Oligoflexus sp.: one gene and its partner. The protein of the gene in region 1 interacts with the protein of each later gene in a pairwise test. Links are inferred from orthologs where the notes say so. Each region holds a gene or a part of one and is shown on either strand. Other genes may lie near its edges.

Region 1 (3,372 bases):
TGAGCTGGCACCGATCGTCGGAGCCTTCCTCGTAACCGCGCGGGCGGGCTCGGCCATGGCCGCGGAGATCGCTTCGATGAAGGTGAACGAGCAGATTGATTCGATGCGAGTGATGTCGGTCGACCCCTTTGCCTATCTCATGGCCCCACGCATCCTGGCCAGCATGATCGCCATGCCTTTGATTGCCATCCTCATGGTCTTCGCCGGGGTCGTAACATCGTTTGTGGTCGGTGTAAGCTTTTACGAGATTGACGTCGCCGACTTTTTTTCCAGGCTGGAATGGATCGTCGATACGGAAGATCTTTTCATGGGCATGCAGAAGGCGGCCCTTTTCGGCTTTATCTTCTCCTCGATCGGCTGTTTTGAAGGCTACCGCGCTCGCGGCGGCGCCAAAGGGGTGGGCCGTGCCACCACGCAGGCTGTGGTGTCTTCCTACGTCACCATTCTGGTCCTCGATTTTTTCATTACCTACATCCAGTTCAAGTTTCAGCATAACTGAAGGATGCCAGTTTGATGTGAAGCCCGGGGTCAGGCACGCCAGAGCCCCGGCTGCCACTCGCCATCTCCCTTTGAACAAGTCCCGGCTCCGATGCTAAGGTGTGTCCTCTGGAATCGCGATCGACCCAAGGAGGCGGCCTTTTATGGAGCAGAGTCAACACGATTACAACCACAAGAACGTGGAAAAAAAATGGCAGGATCACTGGTTAAAAAACAAGACCTTCAAGACGCCTGACCTTTCCACCAAGCCCAAGTACTACGTGCTTGATATGTTCCCCTATCCTTCCGGTTCAGGTTTGCATGTCGGCCACCCCGAAGGCTACACCGCCACCGATATCGTGGCTCGCTATAAGCGCATGAAGGGCTTCAACGTGCTGCACCCCATGGGCTGGGATGCCTTCGGTCTGCCCGCCGAGCAGCACGCGGTGAAAACGGGAACCCATCCGCGCGATACCACCATCACGAATATTGATAACTTCCGCCGTCAGATTCAGTCCATTGGCCTGTCCTATGACTGGGACCGCGAAGTGAATACCACGGATCCCAATTACTATAAGTGGACCCAGTGGATCTTCCTGAAACTCTATGAAAAAGGCCTCGCCTACCAGGCAGAGCAGGCTGTGAACTGGTGCGAAGAGCTCGGCACTGTCCTTGCGAATGAGGAAGTGATCGACGGCAAATCGGAAGTCGGCGGCTTTCCCGTCGTGAAAAAACCGATGCGCCAGTGGATTCTGAAGATCACGGCCTATGCGGATAAACTCCTTGAGGACCTGGACGGCCTGGATTGGCCGGAATCCCTGAAGGAAATGCAGCGCAACTGGATCGGCAAGAGCGTGGGCGCCGAGATTGAATTCGCTGTCGATGGGCATGACGAGAAGATCAAGATCTTCACGACGCGCCCGGATACGCTTTACGGCGCCACCTTCTTCGTTCTGGCTCCTGAGCATCCCGCCGTTGCGAAAATCACGACTAAGGCGCAGGAAAAAGCCGTCAGTGATTACGTGGAGCATGCGAAAAACAAGGCCGAACGCGAGCGCATGACCAGCACCGAGAAGACGGGTGTCTTCACAGGCGCGTATGCGATCAATCCCGTGAACAATGAAAAGATTCCGGTTTATATCGCCGACTATGTTTTGATTTCCTATGGTCACGGCGCGATCATGGCCGTTCCTGGTCATGATGAAAGGGATCATGAGTTCGCGAAAAAATTCGGTATTAAAATCGTGCGGGTCCTGGACGGCGGTGATAAACCGATCGAGGAGGCCGCGCATACGGGTGATGGCACGATCGTCAATTCCGGTTTCCTGAACGGTATGCAGAAGGCTCAGGGCATCGAAGCGATGGTGCAGCATCTGGAAAAGATCGGCATCGGCAAGCGCACGATTACCTATAAGCTGCGTGATTGGCTCTTCTCCCGGCAGCGCTATTGGGGCGAACCCATTCCTATTGCTCTTGATAAAGACGGCAACGAGATTGCCATCACCGAAGCCGAGCTGCCGCTGGTGCTGCCGGATCTGGATGACTATAAGCCAACGAAGAATGGTGAATCGCCGCTTGGAAAAGCCAAGGACTGGTTGAAATACGAGCGCGACGGCAGGACCTGGCGCCGCGAGACCAACACCATGCCCCAGTGGGCGGGATCGTGCTGGTATTATCTGCGTTTCATTGATCCTCAGAACAAGCACGCGGCCTGGGACAAGGAAAAGGAAAAGTACTGGATGCCGGTCGACCTTTACGTCGGCGGCGCGGAGCATGCGGTTCTTCACCTGCTTTATGCCCGTTTCTGGCACAAGGTTCTTTATGATGCCGGTCTGGTTTCCACCAAGGAGCCTTTCCAGAAGCTCGTCAACCAGGGCATGATCCTGGGGGAAAACAACGAGAAAATGTCGAAGAGTCGCGGCAACGTCGTGAATCCCGATGATGTCATCGAGCAGTGGGGCGCGGATGCGTTCCGGCTTTATGAAATGTTCATGGGGCCTTTGGAAGCTGTGAAACCCTGGAAGTCAGATGGCATCGTGGGTACGCACCGCTTCCTCGCGCGCTTCTGGCGTCTTATGGTCACACAGGATGGTGAGCTGGCGCAAAAACAAGGCACGCCGAGCGAAGCCTTTGATAAGCAGCTGCATAAGACCATCAAGAAAGTGGGCGAGGATACCGAGCACATGCGCTTCAACACGGCGATCGCCGCGATGATGGAGCTTGTGAATATGGGCATGAAGGAGCCTGCGATCGGTCCGGATGCAGCCAAGGCCATGATGATTCTTTTGAATCCCTATGCGCCGCACATGACGGAAGAACTCTGGTCGCGTTACGGCGGGAAAGAGTCGATGACCTATGTGCCCTGGCCGTCGTTTGATCCTGCGAAATGCGTGGATGATACCGTGACGCTTTCGATCCAGGTGAACGGAAAGATGCGGGGGACGATAGAAGTGCTGAAGACTGCGGATAAAGCCGAGGTCTTTGCGCAGGCCAAGGCCTTGGATTCGGTCGCGAAGCATATGATTGATAAGGAGTTGGTGAAGGAAATTTATGTTCCTGGAAAGATCCTGAACTTCGTCGTCAAAGGTTGATCCTGGCCCCGCGAAGCGGGGTGACGGAAGCCACTGGGTGACGGTGGGGGCGGAGGGCGTGCTATAATGGAAGCACCAACTTCTTCCTCCACGGAATCCCATGCTGCGTCCCGCAAAAATTTTGACAGGATTGGCCCTGTTTTCAGGGCTTTGCTTTGCTGTTCTGGCTACCGAAGTCTGGTTGAAACCAAAGGCCAAGGCTTACGCAACTCGAAAACTCGCCAGTATCCTGAAACAAACCGATCTTAAAATCCACTACGATGACATCAGCCTCGCGTGGAATGGCTTTCGCGTCGAAGGACTC
Region 2 (3,265 bases), on another replicon or contig:
CACGGTGAAATGGGACGCCTTCTGGAGCATGCAACGCGTGAGGGCCGACTTCCGCCGGGTGCCCGAATTTTTTCAGCAGGCTGTGGTCGCGCCCATAATGAAGCCTGGTTGGCCGGGCATGGCTATTCCGTGGATGCTGTGGATGCGGTCCCGGAAGCCATCGAAGGGGCCCGCGCACTTTATGGCAAGGTGCCCCAGCTGCAGCTCGCCGTCGCCGACGTCTTTGCTGCGACGGCTCCGGGACCTCTCTACGATGCTGTTTTTGACAGGGCCATGCTCTGCGCTCTACAGCCCCAGCATCGCCAGGCTTATGTTCAAAAAATAAGCGAAAAACTGAAACCCAACGGTCTGGTGATGGCCATCCTTTTCCGCCAGACGCGTTCGCCGGATGGCCCGCCTTTTTCCGTGAATGAGGACGCGGCCCGGGAGTTGTTCGCGGCCCAATTCGATCTGGTCCATGCGAGCAGCTGTCCACCGCCACCCAACCCTCAAAATGTTCTGGAGGAATGGCTTTGCATCTGGCGCAAGAGGAGTCTCTGAACATGTCCCGATCCGCACAGAAATCCGATCGCGTGGCGGAACTCGCCGCTGCGATTATGCATCACAAAAGGCTTTATTATGCGGGGAAACCGGAAGTTTCCGACGCTGTTTACGATAAGCTTGAGCATGAGCTGCGGACGCTGGATCCCGAACATCCGGCCCTGCAGTATGTCGGCAGCGCCCCGAGCAGCAGCGGCGCCAAACGGCAGACGCATGATATTCCGATGCTCTCGCTCAATAAAACCTACAAGGAGGAAGACCTTGCCTCCTGGATGGGGAAAGAGGCCATCGTCGGCACTCCGAAAGTCGATGGCAATAGCCTCAGTTTGATCTATCGTCAGGGGGTTTTGGTGATGGCCAAGACAAGGGGCGATGGACGGGTGGGCGAGGACGTGACGGACAAGGTGCGGTGGATTCCTGACTGTCTGAAAAAACTGGATCAGCCGGTGGACCTTGACGTGCGTGGTGAAGTCTACTGCACGACCCATCAATTCGCGGGCCTTGTGCAGGAGATGCTCGATCGTGGACTGGAGCGTCCCAACAATCCGCGCAATATCGTGGCCGGACTCCTGGGCCGCAAGCAGCACGTGGATCTTTGCCGCTTCTTTAATTTCTTCGCCTTTGAAGCCCTGGGTCCAGGCCTGGAAAAAATTCCCACGGAGATGGAAAAGTTTGATTGGCTTGATCAGCGTGGTTTCCGCGTGCCCTCGCATAAACTTCTGCAAAGCGCCGAGGATATTTCCGCTTATTTGAGCGAAGTGAAGCGCTGGATGGAAGAAGGCGAAATCGCCTATGATGGTGCGGTCTTTTCTTATAATCGCCTCGCCCTTCATCAGCAGCTCGGCAGCACGGGGCATCACCCTCGTTACAAGCTCTCGTTCAAATGGCAAGGCCAGACGGCGATCGCTGTGATTGATGAAATCGTCTGGGCCACATCGCGGCTCGGCATCATCACGCCGGTGGCTGTGATTGATCCTGTGAACCTGAGCGGAGCCAGGATCACCAATATCACGCTCCATAACGCCGAGCATGTGAAGGCCTATAACCTGAAAAAAGGCGATCAGATTGAAATCGTGCGCTCGGGTGAAGTGATCCCCAAATTCCTGCAGGTCGTCCAGGCGAAAAGCGGAAATTATAAATGGCCTGAGAAATGCCCCTCGTGCCTCGGCAAGGTCGAGTTCGATGGCGTTCGCCTGAAATGCGTGAATCAGGATGATTGCCCGGCGCAAAGATCCGGTTTTATTTTGAACTGGATCCGCGCGGCCGAGATTGATGATCTGAGCGAGAAGCGTTTGGAGCAACTCATTCAATGCGGGCTCGTCGAGCATGTGGCCGATCTTTACCGGCTGAAGGAAAAGGATTTTCTGCAGCTGCCCGCGACCAAGGAAAAGATGGCCGCGAAACTTTATAACAATATCCAGGCCAGCTGCCAGCTGCCGCTCGCGAAGTTCCTCAATGGACTCGGGATCGAAGGGGCCGGCATGCGCACCTGGGAAAAACTCCTCGAACATTACCCGACTTTGGATGCGATCCTGGGCATGACCGAGGCGGAGCTGACCGAGATCGAAGGCTTCGCTGAAAAATCCGCCGAACAGATCGTTCACGGTTTGAAGGTGAAAAAGCCTGTGATTCAGCGTCTTCTGAAAGTCGGCGTTCAGCCCCAGGCCCCGAAAAGGAAACATGCCCCGGGCAGCGGACCCTTGGCTGGCAAGCAGTTCGTCATCACCGGGTCCTTGTCGCGGCCGCGTGATGAAATTGAAAAAGCGATACGCGAGGCGGGTGGCAAGACCGGCTCCAGCGTTTCGAAGAATACCTTTGCGCTCGTGACCAATGATACGGACACGGGTTCATCCAAGATGAAAAAAGCCAAGGAGCTTGGGATTCCTATTTGGAGTGAAGACCAGCTCATGGCCATGATGGAAGGACAATAGAAGACCATGGCAAGGATCGTCGGATTTCAGGGTTTGCCCGGTGCTTACAGTGAACTGGCCATATTGCAGTATTTTGGAAAAAAGGCAGCCCTCCGATTTAAACCCTTGCCTGCGTTTGAAACTGTTTTTACCGAACTCACCAAAGGCCGCATCACAGATGCCCTTTTACCCGTGGAGAATTCCCTGGCCGGGACCATCCATGAAAACTTCGATCATCTGGCACGATTTCCCGTGCAGATTGCAGGCGAAGTGATCCTGCGCGTGCAGCACTGCCTTTTGATTCCGAAGAGCACAAAGCCCGCGGATGTCACGACGGTGATTTCCCATCCGCAGGCCCTGGCTCAGTGCGCCCAGTATATGCGCGAGCGTGGGCTTACGGCTCAGACGTTCTTTGATACGGCCGGGGCCGCTGAGCATCTGGGGCAGCATGCGCCGGCCAGGACCGCGGCGATCGCGAGTCTTCAGGCCGCGAAGCTTTATGGGCTGAAGGTGATGGCGCGCGACATCGCGGATCGCGGAGAAAACTACACCCGCTTTTTGCACATTCAAAAGCTGAGTAAAAAGGTCGAGAAGAAATCCCGCAAGGAGGGACGTACGTTCAGCCTTATCCTCCTTTATTCTGGCGAAGGCTTTGCGCGCATCGGCCCCCTCTGCGGAATTCTGCAGAGCCTCGGCATCGAGCTGGTGCACTGCGAAGCGCGCCCGACCAAGGATGCGGCCTGGACCTATTATTATTTTCTGGAAGTGGCGGCTGGACCTGAACATCCGGCCTGGGATCTGGCGCTCAAGACTCT

Evidence for each region.
Region 2: the proteins of leuS (region 1) and ligA interact in binary tests that used the Escherichia coli proteins (3 or more experiments, as listed by UniProt). The link is inferred for Oligoflexus sp. from one-to-one orthologs.

Annotation. Positions count from the first base shown.
Region 1 is NZ_DASTAT010000129.1:23,592-26,963, forward strand. What follows is about bases 304-3,354. They hold leuS (leucine--tRNA ligase), read left to right. Parts: upstream 304-641; coding sequence 642-3,068; downstream 3,069-3,354. Other genes in these bases: VFO10_RS27195 (ABC transporter permease), read left to right, coding at 304-499; VFO10_RS27205 (biosynthetic peptidoglycan transglycosylase), read left to right, coding at 3,169-3,354. In the rest of the region: more of VFO10_RS27195, read left to right, coding at 1-303; more of VFO10_RS27205, read left to right, coding at 3,355-3,372.
Region 2 is NZ_DASTAT010000097.1:16,749-20,013, forward strand. What follows is about bases 63-3,006. They hold ligA (NAD-dependent DNA ligase LigA), read left to right. Parts: upstream 63-542; coding sequence 543-2,471; downstream 2,472-3,006. Other genes in these bases: VFO10_RS21050 (methyltransferase domain-containing protein), read left to right, coding at 63-540; VFO10_RS21060 (prephenate dehydratase), read left to right, coding at 2,478-3,006. In the rest of the region: more of VFO10_RS21050, read left to right, coding at 1-62; more of VFO10_RS21060, read left to right, coding at 3,007-3,265. UniProt on the Escherichia coli protein: DNA ligase that catalyzes the formation of phosphodiester linkages between 5'-phosphoryl and 3'-hydroxyl groups in double-stranded DNA using NAD as a coenzyme and as the energy source for the reaction.